4 regions of the Rhizobium skierniewicense Ch11 genome follow, and region 4 is predicted to be linked to each of the others. Evidence: predicted binding sites of a transcription regulator. Region 4 holds the regulator's gene; each other region holds the start of a gene.
What was found. Region 4 encodes LexA, which represses DNA repair genes until DNA is damaged. Its sites were predicted from a motif close to TGTTCNNNNTGTGTTCNG; they were not measured.

Region 1 (7,440 bases), on a different contig from region 4:
CTCCGGCATCAACATCGCAGGCGACAGCACCTTCGCGATCAGCCTTGAGGCGCAGGCCCGCGGTTACCGCCTGTTCCATTACACACCGGATCGTCTGTCGATGCGAGATGGCAAGATCTACGCCACCGTCGAACAGATGCAGTTGCGCGATATCAAGGGCGATCACTTCTCTTTGTCTGAACCGGAGCGTGTTGATCTCGCCACCATGGATGTTATCCATCTGCGCCAGGATCCACCCTTCGACATGGCCTACATCACCTCCACGCATTTGCTGGAGCGCATCCACCCCAAGACGCTTGTGGTGAATGATCCGGCATGGGTGCGCAATTCGCCGGAAAAGATCTTCGTCACCGAATTCGCCGACCTCATGCCCACCACGCTCATCACCAAGGACGTGAGCGAGATTGCCCGGTTCCGCGAAGAGATGGGCGACATCATCCTCAAACCCCTTTACGGCAATGGCGGCGCAGGCGTCTTCCACTCCACCCGCGATGATCGCAATTTTTCCTCGCTGCTGGAAATGTTCGGCCAGATGTTCCGCGAACCCTATATCGCCCAGCAATATCTGCCGGATGTCCGCAAGGGCGACAAGCGGATCCTTCTGGTTGATGGCGAGCCGGTTGGCGCCATCAACCGCGTGCCTGCGGAAAACGATGCCCGCTCCAACATGCACGCCGGTGGCCGTCCTGAACCGACAGAGCTCACGGCCCGCGAAAAGCAAATCTGCCAGCGTATCGGCCCCGCATTGCGGGAGCGCGGCTTCCTCTTCGTCGGCATCGATGTCATCGGCGATTACATGACGGAAATCAACGTCACGTCACCCACCGGCATCCGCGAAGTCAAGAAATTCGGCGGTGCCGATGTCGCCAGCCTCTTGTGGGACGCGATCGAGCGCAAGCGCGACGCGCAGGGCTGAGCCGTTTGGAGTGGCGAAAACCTGAGGTTTTCGCCACGTCTTACAACTCACGCCGCCTTGGCGACGTGATACTCCTTGATCGCAGCCATCTTGATAGCCGGATAGCGTTCCGCTTCATAGCGCAGCGAAAACGCATCCTGCGCCAGAAACACCGGGTCACCGTCCAGATCGCGGGCAATATCGCCGCGCTTGACGGTCAGGAATTTCTCCATATCCGAAGCCTGATCCGAGGAAATCCAGCGGCAGATCGAGAAACGCGACATTTCAAACGAAACCGGCAGGCCGTACTCGCCCATCAGCCGTTCCTTCAGAACATCCAGCTGCAAGGCACCGACAACGCCGACGATGGCGGGCGATCCGTCTTCGGGAGAAAACAGCTGTACGACGCCCTCTTCGGCCATCTGGTGAAGCGCTTCTTTCAGCTTCTTCGCCTTCATCGCATCTTCCAGCCGCACGCGGCGCAGAATCTCGGGCGAGAAGTTCGGTACACCCTGAAACACCAGGTTTTCCCCCTCGGTCAGCGTGTCGCCGATGCGCAACGTGCCGTGGTTGGGAATGCCCACCACATCGCCCGCGAATGCCGTATCGGCAATGTGTCGCTGCGACGCGAAGAAGAACTGCGGTGCCGTCAGGCCCATCTGCTTGCCGGTACGCGCCAGCCGCGCCTTCATGCCACGCTCCAGCTTACCGGAGCAGATGCGCGCAAAGGCAATGCGGTCGCGGTGGTTGGGGTCCATATTGGCCTGAATCTTGAACACGAAGGCCGTCATTTTTTCTTCGGCCGCGTGAACCGTTCTCGTATCGGCCACCTGGTCGCGCGGTGGCGGCGCAATGTCGCCGAGAGCGTTGATCAGGTCTCGCACACCAAAATTGCGCAGCGCGGAGCCGAAGAAGACCGGCGTCAGATGTCCCTCCAGAAAGGCCTCGCGGTCAAAAGGACGGCACGCCTCCAGCGCCAGCTGCGTTTCCTCGATAAAGGCCCCGCGCTCGTTTTCCGGCAACCGGCTGGCCACGTCCTGCGGGCCATTCACCTGCGTTGCCTCGACTTCCGTGTCGGAACCGCGAACCTTGTTGCTGGCCAGATAATAGGAACCGCAGAAGCTCTTGGAACGACCGATCGGCCAGGTGATCGGTGCCGTGTCCAACGCCAGCTTTTCCTCGATCTCGTCGAGAATTTCGAAGATGTCTCGGCTTTCGCGGTCCATCTTGTTGACGAAGGTGATGATCGGAATGTCGCGCATGCGGCAGACTTCGAACAGCTTCAGGGTGCGCGGCTCGATACCCTTGGCGGCATCGATGACCATGATGGCGGCATCCACCGCCGTCAGCGTGCGGTAGGTATCGTCGGCAAAGTCTTCATGGCCCGGCGTGTCGAGAATATTGTAGACCTTGTCGTCATATTCGAAGGTCATCACCGAGGTCACGACCGAGATGCCGCGCTCGCGCTCGATTTTCATCCAGTCGGACCGCGTCTGGATGCGATCCTTCTTCGCCTTCACTTCACCGGCCAGCTGAATGGCGCCGCCGAACAGCAACAGCTTTTCGGTCAGCGTCGTCTTACCGGCGTCCGGGTGCGCGATGATAGCGAAGGTGCGGCGGCGGGAAACCGCCTCGGCGAGTGTTTCGGGCATCAAACAAATCCTGTGGAATTGCGCGGTATCTAGCGTTTCGGGGCCGCTTTTGCAATTGACCTTGGCGCGCACAAGGAAAACTAATGCCGCATGACCAAAGAAAACCAAAATCGCCCCGCCCTGAATCTCGTTCGTCTGGACCATGCACAGGGCATCGAGCTGCCTTCCTACGAGACGCCGGGAGCGGCTGGCATGGACCTGCGTGCCGCCGTCGCCGGGGATGCGCCGGTGGTGCTGACACCGGGCGCCCGCGCACTGGTGTCCACCGGCTTCATCTTCGAAGTCCCCCAAGGTTTTGAGGCGCAAATCCGCCCGCGCTCCGGCCTTGCCATCAAGAACGGCATCACCTGCCTCAATTCACCGGGAACGGTGGACAGCGATTATCGCGGCGAGGTCAAAGTCATCCTCGCCAATCTGGGCCAAGACGATTTCGTCATCGAACGCGGCATGCGCATCGCCCAGATGGTCGTAGCGCCCGTCACTCAAGTGACCGTTGTCGAGGTCGACGAGACCTCGGATACCGCGCGTGGCACCGGTGGTTTCGGCTCTACCGGCGTCTGATGGCTGACAACCCGTTGCAATTTTCCGCGCGGCATACGTGAAATTGTTCACTTCTTGTTCTTGTCTTATCATGACCGTTGTGCAAGGTTGCAGGGGCGGACACTTACACGCGTGATTGAGCGTTTTCTAAAGTCCGCCTGTTGGGGGCTTTCATGGTTGCGCGCGTCAATACGGTGGCATTTCAGGGCATAGAGGGCGTGCCGGTCGAAGTTCAGGTCATGGTCGCACCCGGCAAGGTCGGCATGCAGATCGTCGGCCTGCCGGACAAGGCTGTTGCCGAAAGCCGGGAGCGGGTGCAGGCGGCCTTGCATGCCTCTGGTCTGGCGCTTCCGGCAAAGAAAGTCACGGTCAATCTCGCACCGGCTGATTTACCCAAGGAGGGAAGTCATTTCGATTTGCCCATCGCGCTGGGCCTGATGGCCGCCTTGGGTGCCATTCCTGCGGATGCGCTGGGTTCCTATGTTGTTCTGGGCGAGCTTAATCTGGATGGGACCATTGGCGCCGTGTCTGGCGCGCTGCCGGCCGCCATCGGCGCAAACGGGCAGGGTAAAGGTCTCATCTGCCCGGCAGACAGCGGTGGAGAAGCGGCATGGGCCGGTGCCGACTTCGATATTCTCGCTCCGCGCAGCCTGATCGCTCTCGTCAATCATTTCCGCGGCACACAGCGTCTTTCGCGACCGGTTCCAGCCATCCGCGCCCATCCTGCAAACCTGCCGGATCTTGCCGATATCAAGGGGCAGGAAAGCGCCAAGCGCGCGCTGGAGGTGGCCGCCGCCGGAGGGCATAATCTGCTCATGGTCGGTCCGCCCGGTTCGGGCAAATCCATGCTGGCCTCACGCCTTCCCTCCATTCTGCCGCCGCTGTCGGCGGCGGAATTGCTGGAAGTCTCCATGGTCCATTCCATTGCCGGGCAATTGTCCGGCGGCAAGCTGTCGGATCGTCGCCCGTTCCGCACCCCGCACCATTCCGCCACCATGGCAGCCCTTGTTGGTGGTGGCCTGCGGGCGCGGCCGGGGGAGGCCTCGCTTGCCCATCACGGCGTGCTTTTTCTCGATGAATTCCCGGAATTTTCGCCGCAGTCGCTGGATGCGCTGCGCCAGCCACTGGAAACCGGTGAGTGCATCATTGCCCGCGCCAATCATCGCGTCAGCTATCCCGCAGAAATCCAGCTCGTTGCGGCCATGAACCCATGCAAATGCGGTATGGCGGGCGAGCCCGGCTTTACCTGCGCCAGAGGGCCGCGCTGCCTGACAGATTATCAGCAGCGCATTTCCGGCCCGCTGATGGACCGCATCGATATCCGCATCGAAGTGCCGGCTGTCTCGGCCGCAGATCTCATCCGCCCCATGGCCGCCGAAGCCAGCGTCGATGTCGCCCGCCGCGTCGCCCGCGCTCGTGATCTGCAGCAGGACCGTTTCGCGACCGCCGGTTTCAACGGCATCCGCACCAACGCCCGCTGCTCAACGGCGCTGATCGAAAAATTCGGTGAACCCGATGCGCCAGGCCTGCAACTGCTCCGCGACGCCGCCGAAAAACTGAAATTCTCCGCCAGAGGCTACCACCGCATCCTCAAGGTCGCCCGCACCCTGGCCGATCTGGACGACAAGCCCACCGTCGGCCGCATCCATCTGGCCGAAGCGATTTCCTATCGCATCGCAGGTGAGCGATTGACGGCGGCAGCGTGAGGGGAAATCACGAGCGAACCTTATTGTCATCCTAAGCCAGTCACAGGAGAAGCGCCGATGGTGGCGTTCACCCCCACTGTCTGCCGGCATCTCCCCCACAGGTGTGCAGATCAACAAAAGGCATACTCAATGCTCCGAACGTAACGGTCGGAACGATAGCTCTGGCAAAACATGCTCTCGTCCCGCCGCAACTTTTAAGACGTCCAATGATAATGCCCCCAGCGGATCTCCCCCCTTGAGGGAGAGATGCCCGGCAGGGCAGGGGGGGAACGGCACATTCAGATCCTCATCAAAATTACTTCCCAACAAAATCAGTACCTTAAATGAAAATCTGAAAAAACAGCAAAAAACACCCCGCAGTTTTCTCCACGGCTCGCGAATCGACCGCACACTGGTCCCGTTCCGCCCTCGGATACACCGCAAGGCGTTGCGGCGAGGCGGAACCGGCGCTGGTGGTGAGGGGGTACGCAACCCCTCATCGCCGGGGTCCGGCAGCGAATCCCCCCGGCGGCAACGGGTGGGGCGTGGCACCGGTTTCGGACCGGCCGGTGCACCGCCCCCGATATTCGGACCGGATCGGCATGCCTGCCTCGAATATCCAGACGGGTTTCGAGATCCAGGCAGTGTCGCTCCTGTCCGCCCGCCGCCGGGTGTACCGACAGCTCATCGGCTCCTGGTCGAACGCGACCGTGAGGAGTTTGAAGCGAAAGTCAGGCGGTACACAGGCAAACGCTGCATCTGCCCGGCATCCTCGAAGGGGGAGAAAGGGCAGGTGCGGCCGAACTGGCAGGTGGAATGTTTCGGCAACGAAGCACCCGCCGCCCGGAGGTAAAGGGTTGGACCTTGAACATGTCCGACCGGTGAACCGGCAGGGTTTCGGCCCTTTGCCATCCGGGATGCGCCAGCCGTGGCAAGAGGATCGCTGGCGGGCACAAACCGCTGAACGGGGCGCTGAAAGGTGCCAATATTAGACTACCCAACGAGGCAGCTTGCAGCGCCCCGTCCGAATACCATGGCCGATGAGGCTGTGGACCCTGAGAAGAAAGCACACCACGGGCAGAGGCTGCCGCGTGAACGGCGAAGCCTGCGCAAAAGGCTGGCCGGGATTTTTGACAGGATGGCTATGGGAGAACGCAGCCGCCTCATCTTCAACGTTCAAGAGGAGCGAGAGTTAGCCGCGATTCGATCTCCCCACCTGTGGGGGAGATGCCCGGCAGGGCAGAGGGGGTAAGCCACATCCGCGACGTTCGTAAGAATCGTCATACGGAGCGCACCTCACCCTTACCGCTCCATCAACGAACCGAAAAAACGCTCAAAATCCCAAACCCTCAAACAGGGCCGTCGACAGGTACCGCTCGGCAAACGACGGAATGATCACGACGATGGTCTTGCCCGCATTCTCATCCCGTGCGCCGATCTTGCTCGCAGCCGACAACGCAGCACCGGAGGAAATGCCCACAGGCACACCTTCGAGGCGGGCAACGAGGCGGGCGGTTTCAAAGGCTTCATCATTGGTGACGGTGATGATTTCGTCGTAGATTTTCATATCGAGAACGTTGGGCGCAAAGCCCGCGCCAATACCTTGAATTTTATGCGGGCCGGGGGAGCCGCCCGAAAGAACCGGGCTGTCGGCGGGCTCGACGGCCACGACCCTGATCTCAGGCTTGCGGGATTTCAGAACCTGACCGACACCGGTGATCGTGCCGCCCGTGCCGACACCGGAAATGAAGATATCGACATCACCATTGGTATCGTTCCAGATTTCTTCCGCCGTCGTCCTGCGGTGGATATCAGGATTGGCCGGGTTTTCGAATTGCTGCGGAATGATCGCATTGGGCAGTGTTTCGGCCAGTTCATGCGCTTTGGAGATCGCGCCCTTCATGCCCTTGGGGCCTTCGGTCAGAACCAGTTCGGCACCCAACAACGCCAGCATCTTGCGCCGTTCGATCGACATGGTCTCTGGCATGGTCAGGATCAGCTTGTAGCCTTTTGCCGCCGCAGCGAATGCAAGCGCAATGCCCGTGTTGCCTGACGTGGGCTCGATCAGCGTTGTCACGCCAGGGGTAATCTTGCCCTGCGTTTCCAGCGCTTCGATCATGGCAACGCCGATCCGGTCTTTGACCGAAGCAATGGGGTTGAAGAATTCGAGCTTCGCCAGAATGGTGGCTTTGACACCCTTTTCGTTGGCCAGCTTGTCGAGACGCACCAGCGGCGTGTCACCGATCGTTTCGGTGATCGAGGAATAGATCCGTCCGCGTCCCGGTTTTCTGGCTTCAGACATGACAGGCTCCCATTGTGCAAATGCATCAGAATTTTGCGCAGAATAGGAGGAATGGTCCGATCACGCTAGAGAATGAGAATGCGTATGTGGAGTCATTCCTGGCATATCGTTCTCAAAATTGCAGCTTTGTCGACACGATCATTTCAGGTCGCGCGCGTGGCGATCATCGCTGCTGTTGCCGCCAGAATCCCGGCGGCGGTACGGTTGAGGATGGTCAGCGCGCTGGGGCGCTTCAACAGGGCCCGGGCCTTGGATGCCAGCAGAATGTAGGGCAGCAGCACTGCCATCAGCACGGTGAAGGTCACTGCCAGCAGGGTGATGTATTCGGTGCTACCGATCACGCGGATATCGATGAGCGTCGGCACC
Region 2 (7,440 bases), on a different contig from region 4:
CATACTGCATATCCTTCGCTCAATGTCATAAACTCCTTCCGCAATTCAGAGGCGCGCTCAAACACACGCTGACCTTTTCCTGTGATCCAGTAGCGCCTTCTAGGAAGGCCTGGCATTGATGGCTCCTTTTCAGCTTCGGATTTCACCCAATCTTTCTCCTCCATGCGGCTCAGATACACATAGATTGTGCCGCGCTTCAGCCTCTCCGACTCCTTCACCATTTCCAGACCGTAGAGGCGGTTACCTGTCATCAGCAACCGCAAGATTTCCATCTCCAGTTCCGTAGCTCCAAACATAATCAATCCAATCAAACGGGAATGTATGAGTCTTACATAAGATAAGAGTTGAGTCTTACAAGGGGTAGGAATTAAAAATCGTTAAGGGTCACACGGTCGTCAACTTAACCAAACGATAACTACAGTGAACACGAGGTCACAGACTTAACCTCCACTTTAGATTGTCCTCGTAGTTTTAAGACGAAGCTGGGGGCTAAAATGAAAAATTATACGAAACGTCTGATAGCGGTTGCTGCAATCACCTTGTTTTCTGCTAATGCCGCCTTTGGACAATGGAAGTTCGAAACTGTTGAAGATGACTTTGCTGACCATGAAACCCGGTACGGGTACATTGAGCAGGGGACGTCGCAAATCGGCTTGAAATGTCAGTCTGGTCGCTACGAACTTGTGTACGTCACCTCGGATAGGACAGTTGACGCGTTTACTCTCGGAGCTATCGCTGCGGCCGGAGTGACAAAGCTCATGTTTCGAACGGATAAGGACCGTCCCGAAACGCTGACAGCGAGACTCGATCTTTTGGTAGATGGGCGTCTTCGAGCAATTGGGGAACTCTCGCCTAAACAAGTAAAATCAATTGAGACAATGAAGCAGAATATAGCGGTGCAATTGAGTCTTGAAGATATTCCCTCAAACCAACTAAAATTTACTGCTAAAGGTTCAACCGCAGTTGTAAAGCGCGTCTCCGCAGGGTGTGAACAAGTTCCTCCCGAGATGACAAAAGCCAAAACGACAAAGCTGTTATTTACTATGATCTCAATCTTGCTTCCGCCTCTTCCTGTCAGCATGTATTGATATGTCGCTGCCACTTTGATTTTTGATAGTAGTAAAGTGGCCTTCGCCGTCCCTACAGCGCAATTTGGATAAGCGCGCTCCGGCTTCGGTTATTCCAGAACATAGGGCAGTAGCGAAACCTCAAGGTGAAAGAACCTCCCTCAAGGAGTTTCCTCATTGGAATCGTCGAGCGATCGAAGGTTCCGAACCACTTTCTTGATCTCTCGATCTGTAAGCGTGGATCGCGTTGAAAGGCGTCGTCGCCGCTCCGGGGTGCCTCGGCCTCGCAGGCTGGAGGCAACTGCGAAGCCGGCGGCTTTTGAAGGTTTATCACCATGGGCAGCCCTGATCTGCAACAGGCTGTGGGCGACCATACGGAATTCCGCAACATCTACCTCGGCAATCTTTAACAAGCGGCGCGGTATCATTTCGGCAGGTAACAACAGGATCAAATGCGGGGGAACAGGATAGCGGTGATCTTTCCCTAGCTCCTCGAGAACGTGCGCCACGTCCTTCAGCAACCGTTCCCCAACACCAAGCATTTTGAGAAAGTAAATATGCTCTTCCAGACGGCTGTAAGGAAGATCTTCGAATTCAATCGCCATTCCTTTCCTCCCTGGCAAGGCTGTCAGCAAGCGCCGCCACCTGTCTTTTACCTTCCGGATCGCGAATCCTAACGAACGCGGCGTTTAATTCTCTGCCAGCCTTCGAGCGGACGAACCGCAACAGATCATCGTCTGCCTTTTGCTGAACGCTGAAGGGGAGGCCACTGCGTTCTGGGTCAGGTTCATAGAAATATTCCATTGGCACCCTGAACAGTCGGGAAAGTGTGACGATTTGATCCCCACGTAGACGGTTCGTACCGCTTTCGTATTTTTGAACCTGTTGCCTTGCCACCGACAGTGCATTTCCTAGCTCGGCTTGGCTCAAACCATGAATGATGCGTTGAAATCTGACCTTCCTGCCCACGTCGATATCCGTTTGACCGGGGGCTTTTGAAAGATTTGCATTTGTTATAGCAGCTGGCATCAATGCACTTTCAAAAGTAGAAGCTTACCGAACTGGCAAAGCATCAACATAATATACCCCATAATTTTCGGGGGGTTTTTGTCGGGCGCTATTACTTCTACACATGTCACCTTATGATTGAACATATAGGCAGATAAAGAGCCTATCTAGAACCTGAAGCCACAATGAAGAACAACGAAAAACGACTACCCCAAGCAGCTGATATTGAAGTCGGTCGGCGCATTCGCGTCCGGCGCAAGGCACTTGGGATGAGTCAAACATCGTTGGGGGAGACTGTTGGCGTAACCTTCCAGCAAATTCAGAAATACGAAAATGCCAAGAACCGCGTTGGTGCTGGTCGGCTGTCGAAAATAGCTGCGGCTCTTGATGTTCCAGTATCGTACTTCTTCGACCAGGAAAACGATCCTGCAGAAATCAACGAAACAAATGTCGCTCCACACACGGTTGCCACGTTCGTAACGAGCGCTGAGGGTCGTTTACTTAATCAAGCGTTCGACAGAATAGATGACCTCGCGGTGCGCAAAAAGATTGCAGCGATGGTCGTGGCAATAGCGGACGGCGAACCCAATCCATCCGAGTAGTCCAAAACATAAGTCGCGTAATCGTCCATCTTGATTTTACCCGCCTCCTGTGTTCACTATTTGTTCCTTTCGAAGTTCACTCTTGAAAGGTCCATCTGGAATGCTCGTCGGCCTGAAATTTGAGGCGGAAATACACGTCCCGCTTATGCTCCATGGGCTATGCGCCGGATTCCCGTCTCCAGCTGATGATTATATCGATGAGTCAATCGATCTCACACGGCTGCTAATCCGCAACCCTCCTGCTACATATCTGTGGAAGGTTGACGGAAACTCGATGCGTGATGCGGGAATTTTCAATGGCGACCTGATCGTTGTGGATCGCAGCGTAACCCCGGTTGACGGTGATATTGTCGTTGCCACCATTCACGGCGAACGATCATTGAAAAGGCTCCGCCTGATCGGCGGACGGCCGAAGCTGACTTTTGAAAATTCGGACATGCCGATGTTCGATTTGCCTGAAATTGCCGAAGTCGAGATTTGGGGCGTTGCAATGTGTAACGTTCACTGGCTCCGGCCCAGGAAAAAGCCATGACATCTTTCGCGCTGATCGACGGGAACTCGTTTTATTGCTCTTGTGAACGGGTGTTTGATCCGAGCATTGCCAAGCGCCCTGTCATTGTTCTTTCGAACAATGATGGCTGCGCTGTCGCAAGGACGGCGGAAGCAAAGGTGCTTGGAATCGGCATGGGTGAACCGTACTTCAAAATCCGCGATCTCTGTCGAGATAACGATGTTGCTGTTTTTTCAAGCAATTATACCCTCTATGGCGACATGAGCGCTAGGCTGAACGCCATCTACCGCCAATGGTCGCCCGATGTAGAGATTTACTCCATCGATGAAAGTTTCCTCAATATGACCGATATCAGGCCGGAAGATCGCGAAGCTTTCGGCCGCGATCTTCGCTCTACGGTCCAGCAATGGACAGGCATACCAACCTGCGTCGGTATCGGCCCAACCAAAACGCTTGCGAAATTCGCGAACCATGTTGCCAAGAAGAACGCGGAGTTGGGCGGCGTTTGTGATTTGACGCAACCAGCCGCGCGGCGAAGCTGGCTGGATCGTATCGAGGTAGGAGAGGTTTGGGGTGTCGGCGCTGCCTCTGAACGCAAGCTGTTTGGGCTTGGAATAGAAACTGCTGGCGACCTAGCCCGCATTGATGCGCGGCTTGCGCGAAATCTCCTGAGCGTCGTGGGGGAACGAACTGTATTAGAGCTACAAGGCGTTTCATGCCTTCCTCTCGAAGACGTGCCGCCGCAGCGCAAGGGTTGCGCTGTTACACGCTCTTTCGGAACCCCTGTAGCGGATCTCGCCGTGATGCTCGAGGCTGTCGCCGCGTATGCAATGAGGGCAGGGGAAAAGCTTCGTCGCCATGGGCTAGAAGCTACCCATCTCGCCGTTTTCATGCACACATCACGCTTTAATCATAGGGATAGGCCGCACTCGGCACAGACAACAGTGCATTTCCCTGAAGCGACGAACGATACGTTCGACCTGATCAGCGCAGCCCAGCGGGGTGGGCGTAAAATCTTCAAGGACGGTCATCGTTACGCAAAGGCGGGCATCATCATGAACGATCTGGTAGCGGCGCGATCTCAACTGCGGCCTCTTTTTGAGGCCCGCGACCGCGACCGATCGGAACGGCTTATGACGGCGCTTGACGCTGTCAACGCAAAGTTTGGGCGTGGCACCCTTTTGCCGGCTTCAGTCGGAATAAAGCGCGACTGGCAAACGAAATTTGACCGCAGATCGCCACGTTATACGACGAACATAAAGGAGTTGCCGATAGCAAGTGCGAGATAGCCTGCTCAAAGCGTGTTGATCACCGGCTTTTTCGTGTCTGAGCCATCGTATCGGGACGAGTTGACCTCTCGACCAACCCGGAAAAATTCGAGCTGATCATTGATCTGACCGGCACTAAGCACGTCTTTGGCACTCTGTCCCTCAATGGTGGTATCGAGCCAATCACCGTAGGAATCGCGGTGCAGAATGAATGGCATTCGTCCATGAATATGAGAAATATGCTCAACCGCCGGTCCAGTGATTATCGTGCAGCTGGTCACATCGAGCTTGTCGTTATGGGACCACAATCCGGCAAATGAAAACGATTGCGCGTCAGGAAGTTGGAGAAGCCATGGGTCTTTCTTGCGGTCCCCTTCATTTGTGGTCCATTCGAAATATCCATCCGCAGGGATGAGACAACGTTTCGTTTTGAACGGCTCACGATACGCACCGGAGCTCTCGACGGTTTCGATACGGGCGTTGAACATCGCTGCTTTTGGAAGCTCCTTTGCGAAGAACGGCACAAGCCACCATCTGCCTTGCTGAAGGGCCATTTCATGCCCTTCAGGCTTTGTCGCAAAGAACACGTCCTGCGTTGGTGCGATATTGTATCTCGGCCGCATATTCGAGCTAGGCGGAGCGATATCATGAATGCTGTAGAGCTGATGCAGTTCTGCCCAGGTCATGAGATTTGTGAAACGTCCGCACATTCTACCCACCTCTTGCGATCATGCCTTAACGAAAGCAGCTTTTGGCGACTTCAACGTAGATGATAGCAAATTTCCCGGTACTGTTAAAAATGAGAAACTAACTTAAAGACTTGGTTCAACTTTGCCCCTGATACACCCTTCAAGGATAGAGGGACAACGGATGACATTTGTAGACTTCTTTTGGAGCTTTCTGGCATCGCTCGCAGCTGCCTTTGCGATTTATGTTTATGGCCGTTTGAAAGCTGAAATACCTTGGCAGGTGTTTAAATTCTGGAGCAAAGAACGAACTCTTGAAGAGCGAGTTGAAGAAGCCCGTAGGCACCTGGGACGCGATCACTTTACGGAATACCGGTCAAAGTTCCTGAGTGCGTCGTTTCTTGTGGTTACGACAACAAGCGCGTTGGTGTTTTATCATCTCGCCCTCGCAAGGCTCGCATCTTGGTTCCAGCAGCCATTTTGGGCTGAGATATATGTGATGACAGCCCTCGTGTTCGGATCGGTCGGCTCTCTGATAACTCTAAGCCTACTGGGCAGGATTGCGACCATAAATGGAACTATCGCCGACTGTCGAGAACGCCAACAGAAAGCGCGTGCAGGCAAGGTCGAACAATCCGCGCCATCTGCCAGGACAGCGTGATCAGGATTTGGCACGATCAACAACGGGAATGAACTGCATTTCCCCTGAAATCAACGAGCTTTATGAAACAATCGCCAAAGCTATTCTCGATGCTATCCCGGATCAGGGTTGGACAGAGGCAAGCTATCACTATCTTCGCATCACACAATTTGCCGAGGAAACCGGATCGTTTCAGCTAGATGACGGTAGTGTCGGGTCTTTTGTGGTCGAAGATGAAGGATCTGATGCACTGAGCGGACTTCGTAGAGCCATGGCTTCTCAGCACGATAATCGTCACGCATGGTACTCAGTGACAGTGAGGCTCCAGCCAGACGGTGGCTTCAAGTTCGATTTCGTCTATGACGCGCTTCCCCCATTCGAGATAATACCTTCGCCCGCAAAGTGGGCAGACGAGTTTCGAACCTACCCGCGTCCAGAACTTGAACCCTTGGCACCGAGAATGCCGGACTGACGCAGCTGGAAGTTGGGACATGCGCCTGAAACTTTTATAAAGGTTTCGGGCGCAGGCTGTCGTTATGACGAAAGCGCCTCGACCACGATCAAAGCCGCTGCTTCGCGATGATGGCAAACCCATCCAGTCGCGCCCCATCCGCAAGCGTAACAAGGCGCAAGCGGCATTGCCGTTTGAGCCGATGCCTGAGCGCGTCGAACCATGCCTTGCGCTCCTGAAGCAGAAGCCTCCGTCTGGCTCAAATTGGGGTTGGGAGGTGAAATGGGACGGTTATCGACTTGCCATCCATTCTGACAGCTCCGGCGTCCGCGTGTTGACGCGCGGCGGCTATGATTGGGCTGATCGATTTCCAGAAGTTGTGAAAGCGGCACGCAACCTCGGCCCGGCTTCGTTTATCATCGATGGTGAAGGCGTCGTTCTGGATGAACAGGGCCGGTCTGACTTCGACGCCCTGCAGAACAGTTTGGGAGCGGTCGGACGCCGTAGCGGCAAGCTGGTTTCCAGCAATGCAGTCCTTATGGCCTTCGACCTGCTTTATCTCGACGGTCGCGACGTTCGCGGCGAGCCATACAGATTCCGGCGACACATGCTCGAGGAAATGCTGAAGGAAGACGCAGGCGCAATCCGAGTTTCAGAGGAGATCGCGGTAGATGATCCGCTAGTCCTACTCAAGTCCGCCTGTGAACTGGATTTGGAGGGCATCGTCGGCAAGGATCGCAATAGCGCCTACCGGAGTGGCCGCACTGGCGATTGGGTCAAGCTCAAATGCGTGCAGAGCGAAGCTTTCGTGATCGTCGGCTATGAACCGTCCATATCCGCAAGCGGCGGTTTCTCGTCCCTGCTGCTGGCGGCCTACGAGGGCGATGAGCTGCGATATGTCGGAAGCGTCGGTACAGGTTTCAAAGAACGGGCAGCCATTGGCTTGCGCGCCATGATGGACAAATTGAAATGGCGGAACCAAAATCGCCTGTCCCGTACGGCGGCAAGCGAGAGGTTGTATGGGTCCAACCCACGTTGATTGCCGAAATCGAGTTTCGGCAGATTACCCCGGATCGCAAACTGCGACATGCGGCGTACAAGGGTCTGCGTGACCGGCAGGATAACGCAGACGTTTTTCGATTGTAGAGCCAGGTCGCACTTACTGCTTATGTTCCTTCCGATAGACCCACGGCTCATCGAACGAGTA
Region 3 (7,440 bases), on a different contig from region 4:
TATCACGTCCATCGGCGAGCACGAGAGCGGGCGCGGTCTGAAGTCCAAGCACAGCCCGGCGCATGGCATCCAGGCTGGCCCTCAGAATGTTCATCCGGTCGATGAGCAGAGGTCCGGATGAGGCGATGGAAACGATGGATGTTTCCAGAATCTTCTCAAACAGAAACGCGCGACGCGCCTTGGACAGCTTTTTCGAATCGTTTAGCCCATCGGGTATGTTGTCGGGATCGAGAATAACGGCGGCGGCAACGACGGGTCCGGCCAGCGGGCCGCGCCCAGCTTCATCCGTCCCGGCCACTGGCCACTCACCACGCTGTTTCGCCTCAAGCTCCAGACTAAAATCCGGGCCGGAGTTTACAAAGTCAAAGAGGGCAGGAGAATCGGATGCTGTGCGTCGTTTCATTGGCGGAAACTGACACAGGCAACCGATCTCCTGCAAGCCCCCGGTCGCAGGGTGTGCAGCAACCCACGGGGCGGAGGGGTGCTGGCTGAGGTCTCATGACCTCAAGCTCTTCTCATCGGGGCGGAAGAGCGAACCCATGCGAGGCGGCAGATCACCGGGGGCGTATAACCCGTAGCGCAGGGCATAGACGCTACGGGTATTCTTGAACATCAGCCAGAACCGACCTTCGATTTCAGGCTTTTCCGATTGAGCGGCAAGCGCAATCTCCTAGCGCATGCCGTGATTTCGACCATCATATTGGCTTCGACTGTCACAGCAGCGACAATTGCACGCCTGCACCTCCAGGCGCGATAAACAGATCGTCGCGAAGATGAAGGCCTCGGCGGATGAGCCCAAGCCTCTTTGTCGTCATTTCGAAACGGCGACCAATTTGCCAGGCATACGGACCGGCGCCCTTCATCCGTTTGCCGAATTCCGCGTCATAATCCTTGCCGTCGCGCATGGAGCGCACCAGGGACATAACGTGCTGGTAGCGATGCGGATAGTTGCGCAGCAGCCATTCGCGAAACAGGGGGCTGACCTCCAGCGGCAGCCGCAGCAATACGTACGACGCCTCCGTTGCTCCCGCCGCCTTTCCAGCTTCCAGCACCCGTTCGATTTCGTGATCGTTCAACGCTGGAATGACCGGCGCCATCATGACAGCGGTCGGTATTCCCGCATCCGTCAGCGTCTTGATCGCTTCCAGCCGCTTGGTGGGCGTAGAGGCACGAGGCTCCATACTGCGGGCAAGCTTGCGGTCCAGCGTCGTTACGGAAATGCCGACCTTCACCAGCCCTTTTGCAGCCATCGGGGCAAGGATATCGATATCGCGTGTAATAAGGCCGGATTTAGTGACAATGGCGACCGGATGATCAGCCTTTGCCAACACCTCGAGGATCTGCCGCATGATGCGCCATTCCCGCTCGATGGGCTGGTAAGGATCGGTGTTGGTGCCGATGGCAATGACACGCGCCTTGTATCCCGGTTTGGCAAGTTCCCGTTCCAGAAGCTTTGCGGCATCCGGTTTGGCAAACAGCTTGGCCTCGAAATCCAGTCCAGCTGACAGGCCCATATAGCTGTGACTGGGTCTTGCAAAACAATAGATGCAGCCATGTTCGCACCCTCGATAGGGATTGATAGACCGGTCGAAGGGAATGTCCGGCGAATCATTGCGGGTAATGATCGTGCGCGGTTTCTCCACCTGCACCTCAGTGCGAAACTCGGGCAGATCCTCTATGATCTGCCAGCCATCATCGACGGCTTCATGCTGAAGGGTCTCGAAACGCCCACCGGGATTGATGCCCGCTCCACGCCCGCGCCGACGATCGATCTCGATCCGAAGACCGGATGCATCGGCCAGCGCATTGGCAATATCTGGCGTATGACCCGGCTGGAATGCAGCCTGCCCGGAAAGCACATGTTGTCTCATCTGGATGCTCCTGACCGGCATGAACCGGCTGTGTGGATGTCTCGATTCTTAAATTAAAAATGAGAACAAGACAAGAACAAAATGCAAAAACACGCGATAGCTATTTCTTTTGCATTGCGGTAGGAATCCCATCGATGAAATATTGTAGCGGCGCGGGTTTTTGTGTTTATTGCCCCCTCGGGGATCACATATGTTGACAGTCATCATGGAATGCCGGGATCAGGAGCCTGAGCTTGCTCACACTCTCGCGACGCTCGTCTCGGGCGCGGTTGAGGGGCTGGTCAGTGACGTCATCATATTAGATCACGCCTCCAGCGACGGATCGTCGCGTGTGGCCGAGGCCGCAGGCTGCCGCTTTCATACGGAATGGGACATCAAGGATATCATTGCCTCGGCGCGGGGCGAGTGGATTTTGATGATGGAGCCGGGTAGCCGCCCGCAAAGCGGCTGGATCGCCGATGTCAGCGAATACATGGCGCTGAGCAAGCTGCCTGCGCGCTTTGCGCCTTCGCGTCATTACCGCCCATCCCTTTTGTCGCGCTTCATCCAGCGCAGACCGCCGCTGGAATATGGCCTGTTGTTGGGGAAGCCCGAAGCACTGTCGATTGCCAAGTCCGGCATGCGGCTCGACCATTTCCCCAAATCACAGAAAACCCGTCGCCTCAGCGCCGAACTGATTCCCTCATGGGTGCTGCGCTCCGCCCGGTAGTCGGTCTCAAGCCTTACCGCGCTTCAGATGTTCGTCCAGACGCGGCATGATTTCCACGAAATTGCAGGGCATGTGGCGGTAATCCAGTTGCGCTTTCAAAATTCCATCCCACGCATCCTTGCATGCACCTGGAGAACCGGGCAGTACGAAAATGAAGGTGGAATTCGCCAATCCCGCTGTCGCGCGCGATTGGATGGTGGATGTGTTGATCTTGTCATAGGAAATGCGGTGAAACACGGCTGAAAAGCCATCCATCCGCTTTTCGAACATCGGCTCCAGCGCTTCTGGGGTGACGTCACGTCCGGTAAAGCCTGTACCGCCGGTGGTAATGACCACGTCGATCTCATCGGATAGCGTCCAGCGTCGTACCTGCGCCTCTATAGCGGCCTTGTCATCCGCGACGATGGCACGGTCCACAAGGACATGCCCGGCCTCTGCAATGCGGGCAACCAGTGTATCGCCTGATCGGTCGTCTGCTAGGGTACGGGTATCGGATACGGTCAGAACCGCGATGCCGATGGGAATAAACGCGCGTTCAACAGTCATCTCGCAGGTCCGCCTATGGTTTTCGTTGCCTGAACATACCAGTCTGGACGCTGCCGGCGAAGCTGATCAGCGGCAGATTTGGCGTCTTCGATTGTTTTAAAAATCCCGAAACAGGTGGCGCCGGAACCGGACATACGAACGAGCTGAGCGCCTGCTTTACGCAGCAAATCGCACACGTCATCAATGTCGGGAAGAATTTTGCGTGCAGGTATCTCAAGATCGTTGCGACTTTTGGTGAGGAAAGGCATCCACGTATTGTCATCTCTGTGTTCAAGCGGGGGATTTGTCTTGCTCTTCAGACGCTTGAACACCTCCGGCGTGGAGACCCCCTTCAGTGGATTGGCAAGAACCAGCGGTATGACCGGCATGTCATCGATAGTGCTGATGTCTTCACCAATTCCGCGAGCGATCAAGGGTTGGCGGGCCAGGCACATCGGCACGTCTGCCCCGAGTTTCAGCCCAATCTCCGCGAGCTCCGCGTCTGCAATGTCGATGTTCCAGTGACGGCGAAGCCCTCGTAAGGTCGCTGCCGCATCTGCGGAACCTCCACCAATGCCGGAGGACACTGGAAGGTTTTTTTCGAGGTGAATAGCAACCGGTCGGGCACGCGCTCCAGCGGCTTCGCGCAACAGGTCGCGTGCCTTCAAAACGAGATTTTCTTTGGTAGTCGCTTGTCGAAGCACATCGGCGAAAGAGCCTGAGATGGAAAACCCATCCCCTGGCGCGTCGTGAATACGAATGACGTCGCCCGCTTCGGTAAAGGTCACCAGCGTATCCAGCAGATGATACCCATCGGTCCGCTGGCCCGTCACATGTAAGGCAAGATTGATCTTGGCAGGAGCGGCTTCCGTTGTTTCGACCGCTCCCACAGGCTTATGCGAAAACATTATGCATCAGGACTTCTTGTCCGGGGCAGGGGCTGGCGCGACAGGTGGCTGCGGCGTTGGTTGATCCTTCTTGGCAGTGTTCTGCGCATCCTTTTCCAGAGGCGGCAGGCCATTCGCGATCTTTTCCTTCACCTTGGCCTTATCGACATCGTCGCTTTCACCAATCAGCGCGCGGTTCCACTGGTAGACGGCCTCGATCTTGCGGCCGACGCGCCAATAGGCGTCGCCCAGATGGTCGTTGATGGTCGGGTCGCCGGCGCGCAACTCGATGGCGCGTTCCAACTCCGTCACCGCCTCATCGAAAGCACCAAGGCGGAAGTGCGCCCAGCCAAGCGAATCGACGATGTAGCCGTCATTCGGGCGCAACTCTACCGCACGACGGATCATGTCGATGCCTTGATCGAGGTTCATATTCTTGTCCACCCAGGAATAGCCCAGATAGTTCAGAACCTGCGGCTGGTCCGGGTTCAGCTCCAGCGCCCGCTTGAAGTCTGGCTCTGCCTTGTCCCACTGCTTCAGGCGCTCATAGGCAATGGCGCGCTGGAAAAAGATGGTCCAGTCAGTCTTCTTCGGCACCGCACCGATGACTTCAACAGCCTTGTCGTAATTGGCCGCCATCGCCGCGTAATCCTTCGCATCGGACAGGACAGAGCCATAGGCGAGATAGGAACGGATATCGGACGGATCGGATTCCAGAAGGGATTTGAGATGCTTGCGCGCCTCTTCCACCTTGTCCGTCTGTGCCAGCGTCAGACCCAACTGCAGTTCCGAGATACGGTGCATCGGCGAATCGGTTGGAACCTCGCGATAGAAAGCGATTGCACGGTCAGGCTGCTTCTGCGCTTCTGCGAGCCCGCCCAGAAGAATCAGCGTATCGGCGCTTTTCGGGTCTAGCGCACGGGATGTCTGGAGATAAAGCGTGACGATTTCTTCCGCACCCTCGCGGTTCAATGCACCGGCGATGGAGAACATGACGGCCGCCGCACCCTCGACGGGCGTCTGCACCTGCTGCTCGGGCTTCTCACCCTTCTCGATGCTCTGGCGCAAGGCCTTCAGCGGCGCATAGTTCGGCGCGAACGTGTCTCCCACAGAGATCGTGTCGAGAGCTTTCTGCTTATTGCCGGCATTGGCTTCCAGCCGCGCGAGCGCCATCACGGCGCGCATATAGGTGTCGGTCGCTGTGGCACCGCCTTCACGGTCGGTCACGGCGTCGTTCAGGCTCTTGCGGGCCGCGTCCGTGTTGCCATTTACCAGCGCGATCGCACCGGCATGGTATTTCTGGAAGATCGAGATCCAGCCGGGCCCCTTCATGCCATTCACGAGAGCCAGGGCTTCCTTGCCCTTGCCCGCACCGGCGCGCGCCCAGGCGGTCAACAGCGTGTTGACCATACGGTCCAGATCGTTCGGGCCAGTGTATTTCAGGATTTTTTCCGCGCTGGAAAATTCCTTGTGCTTGATAGCGGCCAGCGCCCGAATGATGGTCGTCACACGCTCGACGGACGAATCCGACTTCAAGCTGTCGGCAATTTTCGCACCCGCCTCGAAATCACCACTGAGCAACTGCGCAATCATCAGGCGCTGGCGGATTTCAACGTTGGCCGTGTCGAAATCCAGGGCTTTCTGATAAAGCGTGATGGCGGTCGCGTAATCCTGATCCACATCAGCCGTGCGGGCTGCCAGAAACGCGCCAGAGAATGTGTTCACCTTTGCAGGGTCGAACGTAACTGTTTCAGCGGCCTTGTCTGCCGGCGTCGTCTCGGCAAAAGCGGTGGAGCCTGCACCAAGAGAAAGGACGGCAATAAACGCCGCGCCGCAGAGAAGACGAAATGCTGGTTTGCGCCGCATGAAGGAACCTTTGCTTTTGTGCATATGCACCGAAAAATCAGTTTCCCGCCTTACAGTTCGGGGCAAATCCATTGCACCGGAACGCTGTAATGCTTGAATTGAGCTAGATTGCCTGGATCGAAAACGATTCAGGCAATCACATATCAGGTCACGATAGAATGGCTTTTTTGGAGCAAGCCTGCAAGAAATTCCACCCATGATTTCCGTATTGTGACATGTCGACATCGCAGAAACGCAGCGGATAGGGTCCGCGATGCGCCGAAAACCGTCTCAGTTTACGCGCTCGATGCAGAAGTCGATCACTTCCATCAGGGCTTTCTTCCACGGGCTTTGCGGCAGCGGCGCCAGTGCATCGCGGGCAATGGTGCCATAGTGGTTGGCGCGGCTGATGGTGTCGACCAGACCGTTGTATTTCTTGATCAGGCCGAGCGCCTTTTCCAGATTTTCATCCGTGCTTTCGCCCTGCTCGATCGCGCGTTTCCAGAATTCGCGCTCCTCTTCCGTACCGCGGCGATAGGACAGAATCACGGGCAGCGTAATCTTGCCTTCGCGGAAGTCGTCACCGGTGTTTTTGCCCAGATCAGCGGCTTTGCCACCGTAATCCAGGACGTCGTCCACCAGCTGGAAGGCAAGACCGAGGTTCATCCCGTAAGATTTCAGCGCACTGCGGGTCGCCTTGTCGGTCTTGGCAACGATTGGCCCCACTTCGGCTGCTGCAGCGAAAAGAGCGGCGGTCTTGGCGCGGATGACCTGAAGGTAATCGTCCTCGGTCGTTTCCATGTTCTTGGCAACGGAAAGCTGAAGAACCTCGCCTTCTGCAATGACGGAAGCGGCGGTCGACAGCACGTCCAGCGCATCCAGCGAGCCGACATCCACCATCATGCGGAAGGCCTGGCCGAGAAGGAAATCACCGACCAGCACGCTGGCCTGATTGCCCCAGATGGTGCGGGCGGTGGATTTACCGCGGCGCAGATCGCTCTCGTCTACAACGTCGTCATGCAAAAGCGTGGCCGTATGCATGAACTCCACGCTGGTCGCCAGCTTGATATGGTGGTCGCCCTGATAGTTGAACATGGCGGCAGAGGCGAGCGTCAGCATCGGCCGAAGGCGCTTTCCACCCGACGAGATCAGGTGGTTGGCCACTTCGGGTATCATCTGGACATCGGAACCCGCTTTGGAGAGGATAAGCTGGTTGACCCTTTCCATATCTGGACGGGTCAGGTCGACAAGCGGCTTGACGGATGCGAGTTTGTTTTTGCTTTCTTCAAGCGGTATGACGACGCCCAACGGACCGGACTCCTGTTCGATATTGGCGCCGACAATAGAAAGCGGCGGTGCAAGCGGCAAGGGGCGAATTGTCTCACACCGTTCAAAAAGATGGTATTTGGGGTGGAAACTGACCTATGCGTGAACTGATCCGTACAAACGACGCCGTTCTCTTGTCCTTTGCACAGAGCCTGATGAAGGATGCGGGCATTCATAGCCTCATTGCCGACCAGGGAATGAGCATTCTTGAAGGTTCACTCGGGCTTCTGCCGCGTCGCTTCCTGGTGGAGGAGGATCGCGGAGACGAGGCGCGTCG
Region 4 (7,440 bases):
GAGTGGGTCGCATCGAAGACGACAGGCGCGCCGAGTGAGGCCATGATGGGCAAAGAGCGCATGTCGGACACCAGCGTGTTGTAGCCGAACGAGGCGCCGCGTTCGCACAAAAGGACGTTCGGATTGCCGCTATCGTTCAACTTGGCCAGAACGTTCTTCATATCCCAGGGCGCTAGAAACTGGCCCTTCTTGACGTTGATCACACGGCCCGTCTTGGCGGCAGCAACAAGAAGGTCTGTTTGTCGGCTCAGGAAAGCAGGGATTTGCAGAATGTCGATGACAGGCGCGACAATGGCGCACTGCTCCTCCGTGTGAATGTCTGACAGAACCGGAAATCCGAACTGCTCTTTCAGCTCCGCAAAGACCTCCAGCGCCTTATCGATGCCAATGCCACGCTGTCCCGACAGAGATGTGCGGTTGGCCTTGTCGTAGGAAGACTTGTAGACCAGCCCGATCCCAAGCCTGCCGCAAAGTTCGGCGAGGTTTTCCGCAATCATGAAGGCATGATCACGGCTTTCCATCTGGCACGGCCCGGCGATGAGCGAGAAACGCTTCGTGTTGGAAAAGGTTACCTGCCCGGCTCCTTCGCCGACGACAACATCAAGATTGTTGCGAACGCTCATCATAACTCCTCGAAAGCAAATATTGCGCCTTGGCCGGAGGCTGGCTGAACCAGCACCCGAGCGCCCTTACGCGTGTATGCAACGCCATTAGCAGCAAGCACGGCTGCTGTCACGGCGAGATCGGACACGGAAAAGACAATTGCTTCACCGTTCAACCCCGGACCGATACGTTGCTGGGATACGTCAAGGAGATGCCGGGCTGCTGCCTGTGTAACGAGCCGAAGGCCAACGTTCGATGCCTGGAAATAAAGTTCTTCCTCATCTCCGCCAACGGCCTTCGCTTCGAAAACCAACTCTATCAGGCGCTCAAAGTTGCTGGGTCTGTCTGCACTCAGCACGACCTCACGAATACCGATGACGCCGTTTTTGTGGCCCTCAAGATCGGAGCGATCAGCCGGAAGTGCTGCGATGCGCTGGCACGAAAAAAAGAAGACATCACTCACGTTGTCGCCTGCGAAGGCCAGTCGAAAGCTCGCCTGCGAGGTGTTGCCATCCGGCAATGTCACGGGACGACTGAATGAGAATGGATCCCCGCCGGATAAACCTGCCGCAACAAACTGCTCATGATCCGAATCGGCATTGTCGCTCTTGGCAACAAGGGCAGATATTCCGTTCGGGCCACGCTTATCGCGAAAGCGTTTATCCCTTGAGACGAAGGCGATCCCGCTCACGGCATTCATCGAATACGTATCGGCATCGCTGATTGCCAATGGCTCCAGATAGGTTCCATCCTTCAAAAAGACGCAGGCGTTCTCTGTGCCGAACGGATGTTTGGCACGCGCAGAGACGGTAAAACCGAGCGCTGAAAGGCGTTCACGTGCCTCCTTCAGGCTCGAAACCGGCAGGACAAGGTGATCGATGTCGCGAGCCATTTGAAAATCCACATCCGTTTATCGGCGACAAACAACGCCGTGTTCCTATAACATTTCCTACAGGACGATGATGTCACGCGCAAAGACACACAATAATAGGAACTTTACAAAATTTTAGGGGATTGCAGAACACATATGGAACATATAGTGTCTGTTCTGTATTTGTTTCGCGAATCTTCGCCTCGAAATCCAAGGGTATTGTCCATGCTCACGCGCAAACAGCAGGAATTGCTTCTCTTCATTCATGAACGGATGAAGGAATCGGGCGTGCCCCCCTCCTTCGATGAAATGAAGGACGCACTCGACCTCGCCTCGAAATCCGGCATTCACAGGCTGATAACAGCCTTGGAAGAACGCGGATTCATTCGCCGACTACCCAATCGTGCCCGGGCGCTCGAAGTCATCAAGCTTCCTGAGTCCTACACTCCCCCAGCAAAGCCGCCACGCGGGTTTTCACCAAGCGTGATTGAAGGCAGCCTCGGCAAATCGAAGACAGTCGAGCCGCCAGCACCGGCAAACGACGCCCTGTCCAACGCCGTCAGTGTTCCTGTCATGGGACGCATCGCAGCAGGCGTTCCCATCTCCGCCATTCAAAACAATACGCATGACGTTGTCGTGCCCATGGATATGCTGGGTTCAGGCGAGCATTATGCGCTTGAGGTCAAAGGCGATTCGATGATCGAGGCGGGAATTTTTGACGGCGATACTGTCATTATTCGCGACGGAAGCACAGCAAGCCCCGGCGATATCGTTGTTGCGCTCGTGGATGATGAGGAGGCGACATTGAAGCGTTTCCGCCGCAAGGGCGCATCCATTGCATTGGAAGCTGCAAACCCGGCGTACGAGACACGAATTTTTGGACCGGATCGTGTAAAAATCCAAGGCAAGCTGGTCGGTCTCATTCGTCGGTACCATTGAGCACATCGCATGGTTTGGGTCGCGAAATTCTCTGGCGTTTTCTCGCCACAGCGCGGCTTCCGCTGCGCTGATTTCGTCTCAAATTGCTGCTGATTGCTGGAGCCTTGATTTTGATGGTCGCGGGAGTGCGATTTGCGCCGCGTTATCCCGTCACGTTACCGCCGGTATGTTGGCGATGACCTTGATGTCATGAGCCGCATGACGATTGCGCTTCCAGATGTTTTTCAGTGATGTGTTCATGATGGCCTTTGACCCGGAAGTCGTGTCGAAGCACCCCTTTTTTCAGTCTCGCATGGATTACCAAGCATCAAATAAATTGAAGTCTTCCATCTCGTAGGCCCTCTGTATCCATCACATGACCTGCGGTAACACGGTTCTTCAACAGGGGGCTTCGGATGTATCAGCTTTACATAACCAATAAGAACTACTCTTCCTGGTCCTTGCGGCCCTGGGTCCTGATGGAAGAACTTGCTATACCGTTTGAGGAAAAGCTGGTGCCGTTTGGGGAGACTGTTCACGACTTCCAGTCGTTCTCGCCAACAGGCAAGGTCCCATGCCTCGTTGATGGTGATCTTACGATTTGGGAATCCGTTTCGATCATTGAATATTTGGGCGAACGACACCCAGGTGTTTGGGCCGATGACGCGAAAGCACGCGCTTGGTCCAGGTCAGCGGTTGCGGAAATGCATGCGGGCTTCTCGACGCTGCGCAACCAGCACCCCATGTGCGTCGGTCTACGGATCAAACCAAGCCAGATCACCGGGAGCCTCCAGCATGACATCTCCCGCATCGATGCTCTATGGCAGCAGGGCCTTTCTGAGTTCGGAGGTCCATTTCTTGCTGGACAGACCCTCACGGCGGTTGATGCTTTTTTCTGCCCTGTTGCGTTTCGGTTTCAGACTTATGGAACGGGTTTGTCGGAGAAAAGTGAGACCTACAAGCAATTGCTGCTGTCTCTTCCGTCCATGAAGAAATGGGAAACAGCGGCACTGCAGGAGGTTTGGCGCGATGCCGAGCATGAGGCTGAAGCGAGAGCATCTGGAGAGTGGCTGGAAGACTTGCGCACCAGATAGGTAAATGATCGGAGCGGGCGCCTATTGGCTGACAGACAGCATCTGCTGGATATGATCAGGCAATGCGTCATCGTAGCTTTTGCTACGCCAATCGTAGCTGCGATGCATCGTCCACAACCGGTTCTGTCCCTGCATCGCGGCTTTGGCACGCGCAACAGGCCGCCCCTGCCCTCCAAGCCAAAGTTCGAGGGATCCCGTGCGTCGCAATGTGTCTGCGCTGATGAGAAGAGCACCGGAGCGACACGCGGCGAACGGAGATCGGCGTGTCGTCACCACGATATCGGCACTATCGCATGCCGTGCCTGTGAAGGCGGTGTTAAAGACAACGGCGATCGTGACGTCCTTGTCCGATTTCGCAATGCACCACATGTCTTTACGGCAGGTGAAAAAGCCGACGGTTGACGCGGCGGTCTTCATGTCTCGCGTGGCGTTTCTGCGTTCAGCATCCGTCAGAGCCGCAAAACGCCGAGATGATGGAGCCGTGGTCTCTCCCGGGTCGTCGTCATCCGGTGGCGGCGCGTCTATAATCTTTGCTCCCACATGCTGAGCTGGCAGCGGCAGTGCTCTTTCCCATTGTTCGTAAACGAAACCGGAACCTCGCTGTTTCGTGGTTGCAACGGCATCTTTCGACAGCAGAGCGACGAGAGAGCCATCTTCGTAAATCAACACATCCGGCTTGATGCGCCATTGCTCTGTCACAAGCATCATCAGCCCAGCGACTATGAAGGGAATCCCGATCAGGGCAAGCCGTGTCCGCAGCAGTGCGATCAGCATGAAGCCGGTCGTTGATACCGCGAGAAACCATCCGTTCTGGCGTCCAATTGTGGTGTCGCCACCCCAGCTCGACACTTCCTTGGCTATCTCGATGACCATCGCCATGCCGTAACCCATGACCTTGATAAAGGGGCCATCCAGTCCGAACGGCATCAGCAGCATGCCCACAAGCCCAAACGGCATGACGATGAGCGACATGATCGGCATGGCGGCAAGGTTGGCGGCCAGACCATAGGCGGTGATCCGGTGAAAATGTTCGATGGAATAGATGGCGGTCGAGATGCCACCGATCAGTGACGTGATGACGACACCACCGATGATGGTTGCCGCTTTGGAGCACAGCGACACCCACCACGGCGGACGCGCCGTCGTCAATCGCTCTCGGTCGCCGCGCCATCTGCTCCATGCGGCATAACCGGAAACCAGCGCAATTGTTGCGGCGAAGGACATCTGAAAGCTTGGGCCCATGACTTCATGCGGCGATATCAGGATGATGACGATTGCCGACAGCGCCACGTTGCGCAAGCTGATCGACGGCCTGTCGACCAACACGGCAAACAGCATGATCGACATCATCAACCAAGCGCGCTCGGCTGAGACCGCAAAACCGGAAATGAGGTAGTATGCCAGCGTCATCAGGAGTGCGGCAAAGGCGGATATTTTCTTGACCGGCCAACGCTGCGAAAACCTCGGAAACAGGCTGAATGCTGTGCGCAGTCCCACAAAGAAGATGCCGGCCGCAAGCGCCATATTGAGCCCCGAGATCGCAACGATGTGCGCCAGCCCCGAAACGCGAAGCGCCTCCATGGTATCGTTGGAAATCGCACGTCTCTCATCGGTGACAATCGATGCCGCAAAGGCACCGGCATCCCCACCGATCAAGTCACGAATACGCTGGGCGATGTTGCTTCGAAGTGTGTAGAGCCACGTATCGGCGGTTTGGGTCCACGTCTTTGTTTCTGGCTGTTCCTGACTTGACGGCATAGCCTTTGGTGCGCCGTAGAAAAATCCGGTTGCACCGATGCCGTTGAAGAAAGACGAGAAGGCGAAATCGTTGAGCCCGGGTAGTGCCGGACCGGAAGGCGGTGAAAGGCGGGCCTTGCCGCTGATTGTCTGGCCGATGCCAATCGCCTCATGGCGACTGCGCGACACGACTGAGACGTGTTTCGGCGGGCGTGTAAGGGTCGGGTCCGAGGTGGATTTCAGTTCGATCAGATATCGCCAATACCCCCTGGCATCCAGTTCTCGGCGCTCAACCGTACCGCTGACGGTCGTCGTGACGGGCGTATCGAGAATGACAGTCCCTGCCCGCCTTGCCTCCCAGTCAGAGAGGAGCATCCCCGCCAGAACGAGTGTCAGTGCCTTGAAAACAGCAGGCGTCACGCCCGGATGATGATATGTGGCAACGGCCAGGGCGGCCAAGCAAATGGCGACGCCTGAAAGTATCAATACTGATGGTGTTACAGGAAGGAAAAACCAGAGGGCCGCGCCTGCCGCGATGAACACCGGAACGAAAAGAAAGCCTTGCCGATAGGCATCTTCCTGCGCAACACACCGACGAAACCATTCGTAGACCCGGAAGGTCAGAGGTTTCACGCGGTCTGGCGTCTGACCGGATGAGGCTATAGCGCCTCTTGAAGTATGCAAAGGAGACAACAGATCATCGAGGTCCGTCTGTGAGACGAAACCCGTTGCTGCAGCACGGATATGCCGTTTGTCTTCCTGAACGTTCACACGACTGGCGCCCCCTGCCGCAGGGGCTTAGTTTGCAACCGGAAAAGGCAGATTGCAACGGCTTGCGTGATTAAGGAAGCATTGACCTAGAATGAAACAGGATGCCGTAGAAATGCTCCATTTCAGGACTTTGGAATGCCGCGATGCACAATTCGGCCTTTGAATAGCTTGGCTTTATCGCGCAGATCATATAGCTAAATCGCTGACGCTTAAACTGGCTGATGCGTCCCCGCATCGCCTGCATATTTCGGAGGTATGGTATGACGGAAACTAGCGCGACAGTGACACTCGGCGATAATAAGGTCGATCTTCCTGTCCGAGAAGGCACGATCGGACCTAAGGTCGTCGATATCGGCACGCTTTACAAAAATACCGGCACCTTCACCTACGACCCCGGCTTTACATCGACTGCGTCTTGCGAGTCCAAGATCACCTACATCGATGGCGACGAAGGCGTTCTGTTGCACCGCGGCTACCCTATCGAGCAACTGGCCGAACAGGGTGACTTCCTCGAAACCTGCTATCTGCTGCTCTACGGCGAACTGCCCACGACCGCGCAGAAGAAGGATTTCGACACCCGCGTGACGCGCCACACCATGGTGCATGAGCAGATGAGCCGCTTCTTCACCGGCTATCGCCGCGACGCCCACCCGATGGCCGTCATGTGCGGCACGGTCGGCGCACTCTCTGCCTTCTATCACGACTCGACCGACATCACCGATCCGCATCAGCGCATGGTCGCCTCGCTGCGAATGATCGCCAAGATGCCGACGATTGCGGCAATGGCCTATAAATACCACATCGGCCAGCCCTTCGTGTATCCGAAGAACGACCTGGACTACGCGTCCAACTTCCTCAACATGTGCTTTGCCGTGCCATGCGAAGATTACAAGGTCGATCCGGTACTGGCTCGCGCCATGGATCGCATCTTCATCCTGCATGCAGACCACGAGCAGAACGCATCGACATCTACGGTTCGCCTTGCCGGCTCTTCCGGTGCAAACCCGTTCGCGTGTATTGCCGCTGGCATCGCCTGCCTTTGGGGCCCTGCTCACGGTGGCGCCAACGAAGCTGCGCTCAACATGCTCAACGAAATCGGTTCGGTCGATCGCATTCCTGAATACATCGCCCGCGCCAAGGACAAGAACGACCCGTTCCGCCTGATGGGCTTTGGTCACCGCGTCTATAAGAACTACGACCCGCGCGCCAAGATCATGCAGAAGACGATGTATGAAGTTCTGGAAGCCACCGGCAATGGTGACGACCCGATCATGCAGGTTGCTCTCGAGCTCGAGAAGATTGCTCTGTCCGATCCCTACTTTGTCGAGAAGAAGCTATATCCGAACGTCGATTTCTACTCTGGCATCACGCTGAAGGCGCTCGGCTTCCCAACGACCATGTTCACCGTTCTGTTCGCGCTCGCCCGCACCGTCGGCTGGATCGCAC

Region 1: a site for LexA is predicted at 3,153-3,170, ahead of EKM04_RS18530 (YifB family Mg chelatase-like AAA ATPase). Genes of this name have one in related genera too.
Region 2: a site for LexA is predicted at 2,728-2,745, ahead of EKM04_RS05955 (LexA family protein). Genes of this name have one in related genera too.
Region 3: a site for LexA is predicted at 1,933-1,950, ahead of EKM04_RS09995 (PA0069 family radical SAM protein). Genes of this name have one in related genera too.

What each region holds. Positions count from the first base shown of each region.
Region 1 is NZ_RXPG01000029.1:31,624-39,063, reverse strand. Features, by position in the region: gene gshB (glutathione synthase) at 1-916, shown strand, start outside; gene EKM04_RS18540 (peptide chain release factor 3) at 964-2,547, opposite strand; gene dut (dUTP diphosphatase) at 2,638-3,108, shown strand; gene EKM04_RS18530 (YifB family Mg chelatase-like AAA ATPase) at 3,261-4,793, shown strand; gene cysK (cysteine synthase A) at 6,106-7,074, opposite strand; gene EKM04_RS18520 (LysE family translocator) at 7,218-7,440, opposite strand, start outside.
Region 2 is NZ_RXPG01000005.1:510,831-518,270, reverse strand. Features, by position in the region: gene EKM04_RS05980 (PadR family transcriptional regulator) at 1-296, opposite strand, end outside; gene EKM04_RS05985 (hypothetical protein) at 1-3, opposite strand, end outside; gene EKM04_RS05975 (hypothetical protein) at 495-1,088, shown strand; gene EKM04_RS05970 (hypothetical protein) at 1,229-1,672, opposite strand; gene EKM04_RS05965 (helix-turn-helix domain-containing protein) at 1,662-2,096, opposite strand; gene EKM04_RS05960 (helix-turn-helix domain-containing protein) at 2,261-2,677, shown strand; gene EKM04_RS05955 (LexA family protein) at 2,778-3,209, shown strand; gene EKM04_RS05950 (Y-family DNA polymerase) at 3,206-4,477, shown strand; gene EKM04_RS05945 (SOS response-associated peptidase) at 4,483-5,166, opposite strand; gene EKM04_RS05940 (hypothetical protein) at 5,327-5,803, shown strand; gene EKM04_RS05935 (hypothetical protein) at 5,832-6,254, shown strand; partial or broken gene ligD (non-homologous end-joining DNA ligase) at 6,319-7,379, shown strand; gene EKM04_RS05925 (thermonuclease family protein) at 7,393-7,440, opposite strand, start outside.
Region 3 is NZ_RXPG01000009.1:317,522-324,961, forward strand. Features, by position in the region: gene rnhB (ribonuclease HII) at 1-403, opposite strand, end outside; gene EKM04_RS09995 (PA0069 family radical SAM protein) at 714-1,871, opposite strand; gene EKM04_RS10000 (glycosyltransferase family protein) at 2,062-2,580, shown strand; gene moaB (molybdenum cofactor biosynthesis protein B) at 2,587-3,126, opposite strand; gene EKM04_RS10010 (4-(cytidine 5'-diphospho)-2-C-methyl-D-erythritol kinase) at 3,123-4,013, opposite strand; gene EKM04_RS10015 (tetratricopeptide repeat protein) at 4,020-5,858, opposite strand; gene EKM04_RS10020 (polyprenyl synthetase family protein) at 6,129-7,145, opposite strand; gene EKM04_RS10025 (putative signal transducing protein) at 7,262-7,440, shown strand, end outside.
Region 4 is NZ_RXPG01000011.1:98,702-106,141, reverse strand. Features, by position in the region: gene kdsA (3-deoxy-8-phosphooctulonate synthase) at 1-623, opposite strand, end outside; gene EKM04_RS11240 (VOC family protein) at 623-1,495, opposite strand; gene lexA (transcriptional repressor LexA) at 1,700-2,413, shown strand; gene EKM04_RS11230 (glutathione S-transferase family protein) at 2,809-3,486, shown strand; gene EKM04_RS11225 (ComEC/Rec2 family competence protein) at 3,508-5,994, opposite strand; gene gltA (citrate synthase) at 6,255-7,440, shown strand, end outside.